One region of the Exiguobacterium sp. s161 genome, then DNA from elsewhere that is predicted to be linked to it. Evidence: riboswitches for the same ligand, from Rfam matches in the RefSeq annotation. Region 1 holds a riboswitch; each other region holds the start of a gene.
The links. Region 1 has a riboswitch for thiamine pyrophosphate ahead of KNQ14_RS15435 (3-oxoacyl-ACP reductase). Riboswitches for the same ligand answer to the same signal wherever they lie in the genome.

Region 1 (3,399 bases):
CTTCTTCTTTGAACTTACTCTCAAGAGCAGAGCGTTTATCTGCTTCATCTTGATAGCTTTCAACTGTTTGCAAACGTAAGTCTTTTTCTCGTGCTAACTCCTCTTTCAATTTTTTCGTTTCTTGTTGTTGCTGTTTTAGTTTAAGTCGCGTGTCCTCTAAAGACGTTTCTAACTCCTTTGACTCTTTCTTTAATGATTCCAACATCTTTGTTTCTTTGGTAGAAGACCCAGCTTCTATTTTTTGAGGCTCATTTATTCTGTCTACCATATAAATAGAAATTGAAAAGGCAATGAATACTCCTAGCCAAACGACAAAAGTTGGATACTTTATTGGATTTCGAAGCCTTGGTTTAAAGTAAAAGTATAGACCAATTGCTGAGACCACTAAGCCAATCAGACTCCAAAAGGTGATGGTGAAGAGTAAAAGATAGACAATAGCAATAACGACGAGAAATAATACTTTTCGGATGTTCATAAGTTCAGCTCCTTTAAAATATTTGTATTTTTATTGTACATATTTACAAAGGAAAATAGATTAGGAATTTATAATTCTTCTTAAAAAACGCTTGTAACGATCGAGTACTAATTTAAATAAAATATAAGCAATTACTGATCAAACATAGTTGATAGCTTTTAAGAGAATAGACTTACACCAATCAACGCGATTTGAAAATAATCAGAAAAGCCTGTATGTCGTAGTCGATACACAAAGGACTGTCTAGCAGAAAATTGGGCATGACGCGGTAGCGGAAGAAAGAATGCTTCATTACTTAAATGATAATGAGAAAGGCATCTAACGTTTCAAGTCACTTAACTCTTACGCAGTTGAGAAGAACTCCAATGCTAATATGGAAAAGAAAATACATCATTGATTAAATTGATACGTTTTTATTCAAAAAGTAATAAAGGCATCAAATAGAGCACGTATAACTTTAAGGCGAAAAAATCAAGTCATCAACACGAAGAGAAGACGACCTACTTACCGCTTAATGGCTCCCATATGATGTTTACGCAAGATAAGCTTTACTTTAGTCCAAACATCATCGATTGGGACTTCTAGGTCACGTAATTGATCTGCAAAATTAAATCGCTCGTATATTAAGACATCATCAAAGGAAAAATGATAATTAAGATTGTCTAGTATAAGATATGACCGTAACAAAGCAATCTAGATCAGGTAATGATCCTATTTTTTACGCTCGATCTTCAAAGAGATACTATTAACAAATCACTTTCATCATCATTGACAGGTGTTCGCAAGACCACTAAAGTGAAGGTAACTTAAATAGAATCACTAGGGGTGTTATTAAACTGAGATGAGTAGCTACTCAAACCCTTTGAACCTGAACTAGGTCGTACTAGCGTAGGGAAGTGTAAACTCTGATGAACAAGTAGAGACGATCGTGTCGTTCTTTGCTATGTGATTATTTAGACGTGCGCAACTTTCCTTTTGGAGAGTTGCGTTTTTTTGTTTACTACTTCGTTATTTAAGTTGTAAAAATGGATGAGGGAGTGGACAAGAATGAGCAGAACAGTATTAGTGACAGGAAGTAGTCGAGGACTTGGGGCGACGATTGCAAGGGTGTTAGTACACAACGGATTTAAAGTGGTGATCAATTACTTTAAAAGCAAGGATGCGGCAGAACAACTTGTGAGCGAACTGGGAGTAGAGAATGCAATTGCCTTGTATGCAGATGTCACGAAGCGGGAAGATGTCGAGAGCATGATGCAATCCGCAACAGCACATTATGGTCAAATCGATGTTGTCGTGAATAATGCGTTAGTAGACTTCAAATTTGATCCGGTTGCGCAAAAATCGTTTATCGATTTAGAGTGGGAAGATTATCAAAAGCAACTGGATGGAACACTTAAAGCAGCGTTTCACATCATTCAAAGTGTTCTGCCACAATTTATAGAACGACATAGCGGTAGTATCATCAGCATTGGAACAAACCTCTATCAAAACCCAGTCGTTCCTTATCATGAATACACAACAGCAAAAGCAGGTCTGATTGGCTTTACTCGAAACCTAGCCGCGGAGTTAGGTCAATATGGCATAAACGTGAATGTCGTCTCCGGTGGGTTATTGAAAGTCACAGATGCGAGTGCTGTGACAACCGCTGAAGTATTCGATTTCATTGCCCAATCGACGCCGTTGAAAAAAGTGACGAGCCCAGAAGAAGTGGCTCAACTGGTTGCCTTTTTGGCATCAGAAGCAGCATCTGGGATTACAGGTCAAAACGTAACAGTCGATGGTGGGTTAACGATGAATTAAAGCGGGCGTTTTAAAAAATTCTCAGCTTGTAAGAGAAGGGATTCGTGAACAGAAGATGACGAACAGAAATCAGTTAAATATCGGCGTTTTGTTATATGGATGTGGTCATCACCAAGCCGCATGGTTGATGCCTGATTCTGCAATTGAAGAAATCGGAGAGAGTCGCTATTATCAGCGTTTGGCTCAAATAGCGGAAGGCGGATGTTTAGATGCGGTATTTTTTGCGGACAATCAATCCTTTCCGGCTACCAATGCGACAGATTTACCTGCCTTTTGGTTGGATCCTTTAATTAATCTAACGGCTATTTCTCAAGTGACGGATCATATAGGATTAGTCACTACGATATCAAGCACGTTCTCCAATCCGTATACAGTAGCAAGGCAACTTCTAAGCCTTGATCACGTAACGAAGGGGAGGGTAGGCTGGAACTTAGTGACCTCGATGACAGATTGGGAAGCACTAAACCACGGAATGGATGCACTTCCACCGAGGGAAGAGCGGTATAAAAAGGCGGACGAATTCGCTAAATTGATGGAGAAGCTTTTTTTATCATGGGATCATGCGGCTTTTCTCGCGGATCGATCAACTAACCGATTGATTGAGCCTGAAAGAATCCAACCCATCCATCATGCCGAATCCTACTATAGCGTAAAAGGTCCCTTGTCTACACCGTGTAGTCCTCAAGGGAAGCCAGTAGCGATGCAAGCAGGGGCGTCAGAACAAGGGATTGCCCTTGCAGCAAAACATGCGGATGCTGTCTATTCTGTGTCATGGAATTTTAAACAAGCCCATGCTTTTTGTGAAAAACTCCATAAGCAAATTACACAGACTGAATCACCCAATCGGAAGATTAAGATATACCCAGGCTTAGTAACGTATGTTGGTAAAACAAGAGAAGAGGCACTAGCCAAAAAAGCCGAACTAGATGAAAAATTACCGGTTGTCAATGCATTAAAACAATTGAGTTTTTTTCTGCAACAGGACTGCTCCACATGGGATCTCGAAGCAAAGATTCCGATCTTACCATCAATTGAAGATTTTTCAGGTCCCATTGGACGCTATCAAACGATTCTAGAGATTATCGAAGATACGGATCCGACGCTCAAAGAACTGTTAGGCTATT
Region 2 (3,399 bases), on a different contig from region 1:
CCTTCGTTGTTGCCCCGTACTAAGCGCAAGCGGTGACTGCTGTTTGACAGATGCGAGTTCCAGCCGTTCGAGCAACGCTGTGCGCTCATCACTCGTCGCTGCCCGGTGACTCCAGTCGATTTCCGCTTCGACTGTCAGTTTGAGAAACTGCAGATCCGGTTGTTGAAAGACATAACCAACATGCTCATAAAAGCGTCGCCGGGAGTAACGCTGAGCCGGACGTTCCTGGAACCGATATGTTCCTTGATGCGAGAGCAACCGCCCGAGTGTTGCAAGCAACGTACTTTTCCCGGATCCGTTTGCCCCGAGCAGCATCACCCATTCTCCCGTCTTCAGGAAAAATGTCGCATCGGTCAGCGGGTAAGGTGCTTTCGTCGATAATGCAGCGACGTGTAACAAGGCAGTGCCTGCTGTAGCGACTGGAGGAAGCACGTGAAGTCGCGCTGCTTGTGGTCCATCTATGGGTAACGTCTCTAACGTGTACGGATACAAAGAGGGAACAGCGATCCCTTTCGATTGAAGCTCTTTATACCCCTGCGGGAACAAATCCTGCGGATGCGCCGTTGCAGTCACCGATCCGTCTTCAAGTAAGATGATCTGATCGACATACGGCAAACAGACATCGAGTTGGTGCTCGATCAAGACGATCGTTAAATCATGTTCTTTCTGAATCCGAAAGATCAACGCCATCAGCTCGTGTTGCCCGATCGGGTCAATCTGAGCCGTTGGTTCATCTAGTAATAAAATCGTCGGCTCAAGTGCCAGGACCGCGGCGAGCGCGAGGCGTTGTTTCATCCCCCCGGATAGACTCGCGATTGGTGTCGAGAAGGGGAGAGGGAGACCAACGAGTGCGAGTAAGCGTTCAATGCGTTCCTCCATCTCTTCGCGTGGAATCGACCGGTTTTCTAAACTAAAAGCGATTTCGCGTCCGATCGTTTCCATGCAGAACTGTTCTTCTGGATTTTGAAATAAGACTCCGACCGAACCGGACCGGGTAACTGTACCAGTCTGTTCGACTTCGATCGTCTCCGGTGTCAGTCCGGCTAGGGCATGAAGCAGTGTCGTCTTGCCACTCCCACTGCGTCCGAGCAGAAGGGTCGTTCCGTGTTCGATCGTCAGCGATACATGATTGAGCACCGATTTCATCTGACCGGGATAGCGGATGCTGAGATCGTCGACAGTAATCATGCGACTTCCCGTTTCGCACGTCCTGCCGCAAACCCGTTCAAGACACCGGTCGCAACAAGGCGACGGATGAGAATCGCTGCAAGCAAGCCGCCGAGTAATGCACCACTAATCATTTGTAAACCTGTTGTCGCAAGCAACGTCGTCGTCGTGTAGTAACCGAATCCGTTCGCGATCAGACTATAGACGATGCTACCAATTGCGGCTCCAACACCCGATAACATCAATGTCCAGGTGTCATAACGGCGATAACGCGTCATCGCGAAGACGAGTTCCGCACCAAGTCCTTGGCAGACCCCGATCAGTAGAGCCGATAAGCCAAAGTGACTACCCGTGAACAGCTCGACGGCTGCCGCGACGATTTCCGCGATGAGGGCAGCACCTGGTTTTTGAATGATTGCTGCGACGAGCGGGCTTGCGATGATCCAGATCCCAAACATCCAGTTGGCACCGACTGGCCCGAAGATTGCAGACATCGGTAACCAGAGTGTCGACCAACCGAGATAGATGACCCCGCAAGCGACGGCGAGCATCATCATGACCATAATTTCTTTCATTTTCCAGTGTTGCATCGTGTTTGTCCTCCTTTAAGTAGGGGAGACACCAAAAAAGACCGCCCTCCGTAAAAAAGAGAGCGGTCCTCAGAAAAACTGCGCGCAGCAGGAGTCATTGGATGTGATCGCTCCACTTTCCTACGCTAGTATGAACTAGATCAGGTTCGAAGGGTCCGAAGTGAATCGTCTCAGCCAAATGGGCTCCCCTAGTGGATATGGTAATAGATGATACGCTGTTCACTTTAGGCAATCTTCTGTCTATTGTCAAGACACAAAAAAACGATACGCCACGAAAGGCGTATCGTTAAACGACTTATTTGTTGTCTTCGTTCTCTTCTTTTGCTTCTTCTGAAGACTCTTCCGTAGCTTCCGCTTCGTTGTCTTCGCCAGCTTCCGCTTGTGCCTCAGCTTCTGCTTCTTTGATTTCCTCAAGCTCTTGTTCAAGCGTTGATTCGACGACAGCTGCGACTTGAATGTCGCCTTCTGTGACGATACGGAAATCTTTTTGTTCCGGAAGATCAGCTACAGAGATTGAATCGCCGATTTCGAGGTTTGTGACGTCGACTTCGACGTTCTCTGGTAATTTATCTGGTGTTGCTGCGACTGTCACTTTAAAGAGTGTCTGTGACAGGAATCCACCGACTTTAGCACCAGCTGCTTCGCCGATGAGTACGACGTCTGCTTCGACTTCTGTCTCTTCATCCATTTTAACGGCGATGAATTCAACGTGATCGACAGTTGGTGTGAATACATCCATATCACGACGGTTGATTAAGACGTTAATATTTTTACCGTCGAGTTTCAGTGAAATCAAGACGTTCTCACCGTTTTCTCGAACGATTTTAAGCAATTCTTTTTCTTCAAATGCGATTGGTGTACTTTCCACTTTGTAACCATACACGACACCAAGAGCTTTTCCTTCATGACGTAATTGTTTACGGAGTGAGCGTGGACGTACCTCGCGTTTTTCGGCTGTTAATTTAACTGACATGTTCATTTCCCCCTTGAATTTGGTATAGCCCTCAAAAGGTAATGAATGTAGGAGCAGGACAAGTCCTGAACAATTTAAATATGCTAAGACAATCGGTTCCAGACTCGCATTGAATCTGACGCTTTCGTGACTTTGCATTTCTCTCCCAGGTCATTACGCTGATATTGAGAAACATGTGTGAGTAAGTCACCGTTTGATGCGGTGCTAGTGAGTTTATACCCCTATGTTTTAAATCCTTAAACCTCTATTTTTTATTTTTTAAAGTCGAAAGACCTCCAAAACGCTTGAAATCAAGGGTTAAGAGGTCTTTCATTTTTTTCATTTTTTATGGTGATGCGTTGGTTTTCACGGACTAATACTCGGATGAGACGTTCGATGTGCCGCATCGTCGTCTGTCCCATCGTTGAGATTTGGAGCCATTGATTATGGACGAGATAGTCGCTTTCATATTGAACATGATAGCCCTGGATCCGGAGAGCGTCTCCTAAAGCGGTTGCTGACGGATGGACGATCGTCAGAATTCCCGGCGCTTGTGCTTCTTGAGTCGCAAGCAGGTTGAAACCAGTCGCCCGAACGGCCTGTTCGAGATAGGTCATCTTGATGGCGGCTTGATCGAGATCAAGGGCATCGAGCGCTGCCTGACAGGCGAGCAACAAGTTCGATGAGCCG
Region 3 (3,399 bases), on a different contig from region 1:
TCGTTCGGACCTGTCACGACGAGGACAGATTTGTGTTTGCGAGCGAATGCACGAATACTTTCTCGATCCATCATTGCATCTCCCGCAGCATCGACTCCCTTAGTTCGTCCGTCTTCCCCAAGTAACGTCTTGATTTCAGAAGTATTTCCTTTGATGACCGTACACCCGAGATCAATGAGTTCTTTAGAAAAGGCAGTACGTAATGTCGTTGCCCCTGCTCCAACTGGATCAAGAACGATCGGGACATTCAAACGTCCCGCTTCACGGGCTGCAAGTCGTTGAGCTGCTTGCATGTCTGCATCGATCGTACCAATGTTTAAGACAAGAGCTTGCGCGAGTCTAACCATTTCTTCTACTTCGCGAATGTCTTCCGCCATGACGGGTGATGCTCCAACAGCGAGTGTGACGTTTGCGCAGTCATTGATCGTCACCGTGTTCGTCAGATGGTGAATGAGTGGTTTGTGTTCAAGAATGGTCGTAAACATGTGTATCCCTCCAAAGTGAATGAAAATGATGTGTCGGTCCAATACCTTGTCCGAGAGCAAATCCATGACGAATCGCCTCCGTGACATAGCTCTTTGCTTGTCTTACACTATCTGTCAAATCTTCTCCAAGCGCCATCCGCGCCGCAATCGCCGCAGATAAGGTACAACCAGTTCCATGAGTATGTTGATTGTCTAACCGTTCCGATGTGAAGCGGTGTTCTACTTCCCCATCAAACAACAAATCCGTCGCAGCTCCTGAGAGATGTCCACCTTTTAGTAATACTGCCCCTGTCTGTGTAGCTAATTGATGCATCGCCAGTCGCATTTCATCTAGATTGGTGACCGATCGTCCTGTTAAACGCTCCGCTTCCGGTAAATTTGGTGTGACGAGTGTCGCAAGCGGTAAAAGCTCCGAAATCAATGCTTGTTCAGCCTCCGTCCGCAATAGGGCATGACCGCCTTTAGCGACCATGACGGGATCTAATATGATCGGAACTGTCTGTTTGCGGAGATGTGTAGCAATGACACGAATCGTCTGCGCATTCGAGACCATTCCGATTTTGATCGCATCGACACGAATGTCTGAAAAAATCGACGTTAACTGGGCATCTACGATTTCTGGAGATAACTCTTCCACCGCTTGAACACCCAACGTATTTTGCGCCGTGACAGCTGTCAGGACGCTCATTCCATAAACGCCTAAAGCCGAAAAGGTTTTTAAATCTGCTTGAATCCCAGCTCCACCACCGGAGTCGGATCCTGCAATCGTCAGTACATGTTTCATGTTCTTTTCACCTTCCCATCGAGCAATGTAAGGGAGTCGTGACCGACAAAAAAAGCGTCGACCGCTGTAAAAAAGCAGTCGACGCTATACGAAAGCGTTATACACGCATTCCGGTATCCGTTCGGCTCAACTTTCCTACGCTGGTATTATCCAGTTCAGGTAATAGGGTCGAAAACAGATTGGTTTTCCTCTCAGCCGGATTCCTCCAGCTCCCCTAGTTGCTCAAGTATTCGTTTCGCCTTAACTGTAGCACAGCAGCAAAAAAAAAACGAGCCGAAGCCCGTTTTTTGATTACAGATATGCCAATGGATTCACTGCATTCAGAGGAGAAGAAGCACTATATTGATAACCTCCGACATGTAGTTCGAAATGTAAGTGTGGTCCTGTTGAATTTCCTGTACTACCAAGTGTTCCGACTTGCTGACCTTGAGAGACCGTTTGTCCTGCATGAACAGATAATGAGCTCATATGAGCGTAAACCGTCGTATAGACTTTTCCATCCAAGAAATGCGAAATCATGACGTGGTTTCCGTAAGGTCCACCACCTGATGCTGTAATGACGGTTCCGGCTGCTGCTGCGACGATCGGAGATCCGACGGGACCTTTGAAATCGACGCCATTATGGAATGTATAACCGTTTGCTCCACTAGCTGGTCCGAACCCTTGTGATACCCCACCAGAAGATGGTCGGACAAATTTCCCACCACCTGAAGCGATTGGTGTTGTATCTGAACTTGTTGATTCTGTATTCTTATTGGCTTGTTTTGCTGCTTGAGCACTTGCTTTAGCAGCTTTTTCAGCTGCCGCTTTCTCTGCTGCTGCTTTTTCAGCCGCTGCTTTAGCCGCTGCCTTCGCTGCCGCAATCGCACGTTCTTGCGCTTCGAGAGTCGCTTGCAGTTCTTTTGCGTCTAACAGTTCTGTCGTAAACTTCGTCTTCCCTTTTCGTAATTTTTTGAGTGTAGCACTACGCTCTTTCATTTGAACTTTTAACGCTTTTTTTTGTTCAAGCAATACTTTCTTTTCTTGCATTTGCTCCGCTTTTTTCTCAACAAGTGCTTGTTTTGCTTCTGCTAATTTTTGTTGTGTCGCGATGTAATCTGAAATCATTTTATCATCTTGTTCAGCAATCTTTTTACCCGCCATGACACGGCTGAATAAATCACCTAAATCCTTTGATCCAAAAATGACTTCTTCCCACTTAATCGAGTTTCCATCGTTTTCTTGGAAAACACGTAAACGATCACCGAGTAGTTCTTCCTGCTTCTGTAGCATCTCCTCGTAACGAACGATGTCTGCCTTTAACTCATCGATTCGATTGCTTAACTGTTTAATTTGTTTATTTTTTTCGGAAACTTGGAAAATCTTTTCGTTAATCGCTGCGTCGATTCGATTGATTTGACGTTGTTCTTTTGAAATTTTAGCTTCTTGCTTTTTAATCTCTTTTTCTAATTTACGTTGTTCAGCGGCATTTTCAGCCTTTTTTTCTTTAATCGTTGCTGCCGCGATCGGTTGTGTACCTGTTGTAAGTAATGCCCCTAAAACAATGGTAGAAATTAGTTTTTTTAGCATATATCGTTTTCCTCACTTATGTATTTTCATTTTTTATTATAGTATTCAAGTTTCTCTCATATCTGAAATAGATTATAGCACCCTAATCGTTTCAAAAAAATTTCATTTACATTTCAAGTGAAAACGTTTTTTTGTAATATATATATTTCTTATCAAATATAAAAAAAAAGAATCGTTGCATATGCAACGATTCTTAACTGTTTAAAACATAGTCATTGGATTTACTGAGTTAGCTGGACCTGTTGCACTGTAGCTGTATCCACCAACGTGAATTTCGAAGTGCAAGTGTGGACCTGTTGAGTTTCCTGTGCTACCACGTGTACCGATTTGTTGACCTTGGCTGACGCGTTGACCTGCACTAGCGTTCAATGAACTCATATGTGCATAGACTGTCGTATATGTCTTCCCGTTCAATTGGTGAGCAATCATGATGTGATTTCCGTAAGGTCCGCCACCTGATGCTGTAATGACTGTACCTGTTGCAGCTGCCACGATCGGCGTACCGACTGGACCACCGAAGTCAATCCCGTTATGGAACGTATAACCGTTTTCTCCGCCTGC
Region 4 (3,399 bases), on a different contig from region 1:
GACTCGGATGTTATGGGCAATGGCGCAAGAAGGGATGATTTCAAAGAAATTATCTTACGTCAATGCACGTGGTGTGCCGATGCGGGCGTTGCTCTTTACGATGATGTTCGCGATGTTATCGCTTCTGACCGCATTTTTCGCAGAAGATACCGTCTTCATTTGGCTCTTGTCCTTAGCCGGACTCGGGGCTCAAGTCGGCTGGATTTCAATCTCTGCTTCGCAGCTTGCATTTCGTCGTCAGTTCGTCCGAAACGGACACGATGTATCCGAACTGAAATTCAAGACACCACTCTATCCGGTGTTACCACTGATTTCGTTGACACTTAACGTCGTCGTCCTCGTCAGTCTTGCGTTTCAAGCGGATCAACGAATCGCTCTATACATCGGTGTTCCTTTCTTCCTTGTCATGTGGGGAAGTTATCATCTCTTCGTCAAAGGAAAACATCTATCCGCTCAAAGCGACATCCGTGTCGCCCCTTCTCAACTCGACGAATAATTTCATCTAAAAAGAGGCCGCGGAGTCATCCACGGCCTCTTTCCTATGATTGTGCTATTCCTTAAGCGTCCGCATCAACAATAGTTCTCCTTGATGGAGCTCTACCTTCGCTTCTGACGCACACCATTCATTACTGACGGTCAAGGAACCTCCGACCGGTACTGGATGTGCATCAAGTGGATATTTGACTCCGGATAAGCTTAAAGTCGATGGTACGAGTGGAATGAACGAAAGATAATGATAGCTCCCTGCTTCGACTGCATACGTTCCCTCAGCCAAGTATCGTACCTCTTCTCGTTTCGTCACGAGTCGTGCCTCTGGGTATCGCTTCAATAGATATACATTTTGGACGGTCATGTCGAGCCGCCCACCTGTCGCCCCGATGATGAAGGTATCCTCAAACTGTTTCTTCTCTGAGACTGTACGAAGTGCCAGTTCGAGATCCGTTTCATCTTTCTCGGCCGGATGAACGATTGCCCCTTCTGGTACATAACCAAGAGAATCAAAATCACCAATCGTCAGGTCGCATGTCAGCCCAAACGATTCAATCGTCTGAACACCACCGTCGACACCGACGATAAAGTCACCTGGCTGACAAAACTTCCGTAAATCCGGCGCTTCTTCTCGCGGACCGGCACAGACGAGAATCGCCCGCATCTCAGACGCCTCGTGCCGAATAACGGAGTAAGCGTGGCGCAGTCGTGAATAAAAGACCCGCAACGACACCACAAAGAACGTAAGACGGTACCATGTATGTCGCGTTATAAATCAATGAATACGGTACGACTGGACCTTCGGCATACTCGGCAAAAAAGACGATTCCACTGATGACATGACAGATATAACGGAGTCCTGCGCCTAATAACGTCGCCAGGAGAACGAACGCCATCAAGCTTTTCTTTTGTCCATTGCGCGCGGCTAGTCTGACTTGACGCGCGAACAGACCACTTAATCCGACGACACCATACGCAATCGTATAGTCAAGCATCGGTTGAACGATCGTCAAGACTTGTGGAGCGAACATCAATTGAATCGTACCGACAAGCGCTCCCGTGACGACCCCTCCGACGACACCGTGGCGAAATGCCATGACGAAGATCGGTAACATCGCTAAGCTGATTGAGCCTCCTTGTGGCATTTTGAATGGAATCAGTAAATCAAAGACGACTCCGAGACTGGCGAAGATGGCAATTTCCATCATCATTTGTAACCGTTTCATGCTATTTTCCTCCTTCATTGTACGAGAGGACGCAAAAAGGCAGTACGACGAACGCCGTACTGCCTGCGTGCGCCACATCCCTACGTCCGTTTGAACGGAACAGGTTCGAAGGGTTAAAGTCTAAAAGACTTCTCTCAGCCGCTTTTCAAGCGACACCCCTTGCGGTCATCATATTTCGTTTTCTCGTTCTTATTATACGGCAGCCCCTTGACGAATGCTAGTGATCGCTTCCGCATAATCTGGTGCATTGTAGATTGCTGATCCTGCGACGAGAACGTTCGCACCGTTATCGATGCAAAGCTTTGCCGTTTCCGGATTGACGCCACCGTCAATCTCGATTTCAAATGTCAGACCACGATCTGCTTTCATTTGCGCAAGTGCTGCGAGTTTCGGCATGACACGCTCGATGAAGGCTTGTCCACCAAAGCCCGGATTGACCGTCATCAATAAAACCATATCGACATCCTCAAGGACGTGTTCAATCGTTGATAATGGCGTATGGGGATTCAAGACGACTCCTGCCTTTGCGCCCGCTGCTTTGATTTGTTGCAAGACACGATGGACATGATTCGTCGCTTCGACGTGGAACGTCACGATGTCCGCCCCTGCTTTGACGAAATCCTCGACGAAACGTTCTGGCTGGTCGATCATCAAATGGACATCGAGAATCATATCCGTCTTTTGACGTAAGCTGCTAAGCACAGGTAATCCAAATGAGATGTTCGGTACGAACTGACCGTCCATGACATCAAAATGGATATAGTCCGCGCCTGCTGCTTCGACTGCTTTAACATCGCGTTCGAGATTCGCAAAATCTGCTGATAAGATAGATGGTGCAATTTTAATCATCTTCAATACCTCCGGGCTCGATTCTTGATTTCGTCTATAAACATACCATAGTTCTCATAACGAGAGGACATGATTTCTTGGGCTTCGACGGCTTCCTTGACGGCACAACCGGGTTCATTCAAATGCAAGCAACCTCGGTATTTGCAATCATCTTGTACAGCCACGAATTCAGGGAAACTCCACCGTACATCCTCGATTTCCATATCATACGGAAAATCGAGGTTCGAGAAACCTGGCGTATCGGCAATCAATCCTTCGGCAAGCGGCATCAATGTGACGTGGCGCGTCGTATGACGTCCTCGTCCGAGTGATTTCGAGATCGCACTTGTTTCTAAATCAAGAGAGGGTTCCAGTGCATTGAGCAATGAACTTTTCCCGACACCGGATTGTCCGGCGAGAACGCTCGTTTTTCCAGCAAGTAACGGACGGACTTGCTCAATACCTGCCAACGTCTCACTTGATGTCTCGATGACCGTATACCCAATCTTCCGGTAAGCGGCAATCGCCTCTCGGACAGCCGGTCCTTTAACATCGTCCAGCAAATCCATCTTCGTCAATAGGATGACGGGTTGAATTTCCTTCGCTTCGATCAAAACGAGAAATCGGTCGAGCAAGTGCGCTGAAAAATCAGGTTCTGCCGCCGAGACGACGAGCAATGCCTGGTCGATATTCGCGACTGGAGGGCGTACTAAAAAGTTGTCCCGCTCCTTCACTTCGAGAATATATCCTGTCTCACTTTCGATATGAAGAACGACCTCGTCTCCGACGACTGGACTGATGCCGCGTTTTCGGAAATTCCCTCTTGCCCGTGAACGGACCTCTCCTTCTGGTGTCA

Region 2: linked by a shared signal. The riboswitch ahead of KNQ14_RS06460 (ECF transporter S component) and the one ahead of KNQ14_RS15435 (3-oxoacyl-ACP reductase) in region 1 are both predicted to bind thiamine pyrophosphate.
Region 3: linked by a shared signal. The riboswitch ahead of thiD (bifunctional hydroxymethylpyrimidine kinase/phosphomethylpyrimidine kinase) and the one ahead of KNQ14_RS15435 (3-oxoacyl-ACP reductase) in region 1 are both predicted to bind thiamine pyrophosphate.
Region 4: linked by a shared signal. The riboswitch ahead of thiT (energy-coupled thiamine transporter ThiT) and the one ahead of KNQ14_RS15435 (3-oxoacyl-ACP reductase) in region 1 are both predicted to bind thiamine pyrophosphate.

What each region holds. Positions count from the first base shown of each region.
Region 1 covers NZ_JACSNH010000008.1:40,694-44,092, forward strand. The annotation lists gene KNQ14_RS15430 (O-antigen polymerase) at 1-475, opposite strand, end outside; TPP riboswitch at 1,287-1,387, shown strand; gene KNQ14_RS15435 (3-oxoacyl-ACP reductase) at 1,523-2,275, shown strand; gene KNQ14_RS15440 (LLM class flavin-dependent oxidoreductase) at 2,331-3,399, shown strand, end outside.
Region 2 covers NZ_JACSNH010000001.1:1,274,954-1,278,352, forward strand. The annotation lists gene KNQ14_RS06455 (ABC transporter ATP-binding protein) at 1-1,188, opposite strand, end outside; gene KNQ14_RS06460 (ECF transporter S component) at 1,185-1,757, opposite strand; TPP riboswitch at 1,858-1,957, opposite strand; gene KNQ14_RS06465 (50S ribosomal protein L25/general stress protein Ctc) at 2,053-2,730, opposite strand; gene KNQ14_RS06470 (GNAT family N-acetyltransferase) at 3,021-3,399, opposite strand, start outside.
Region 3 covers NZ_JACSNH010000005.1:119,174-122,572, forward strand. The annotation lists gene thiM (hydroxyethylthiazole kinase) at 1-485, opposite strand, end outside; gene thiD (bifunctional hydroxymethylpyrimidine kinase/phosphomethylpyrimidine kinase) at 466-1,269, opposite strand; TPP riboswitch at 1,385-1,495, opposite strand; gene KNQ14_RS13160 (murein hydrolase activator EnvC family protein) at 1,561-2,838, opposite strand; gene KNQ14_RS13165 (murein hydrolase activator EnvC family protein) at 3,040-3,399, opposite strand, start outside.
Region 4 covers NZ_JACSNH010000001.1:896,405-899,803, reverse strand. The annotation lists gene KNQ14_RS04355 (amino acid permease) at 1-496, shown strand, start outside; gene KNQ14_RS04350 (thiamine diphosphokinase) at 551-1,153, opposite strand; gene thiT (energy-coupled thiamine transporter ThiT) at 1,155-1,715, opposite strand; TPP riboswitch at 1,776-1,885, opposite strand; gene rpe (ribulose-phosphate 3-epimerase) at 1,908-2,564, opposite strand; gene rsgA (ribosome small subunit-dependent GTPase A) at 2,567-3,399, opposite strand, start outside.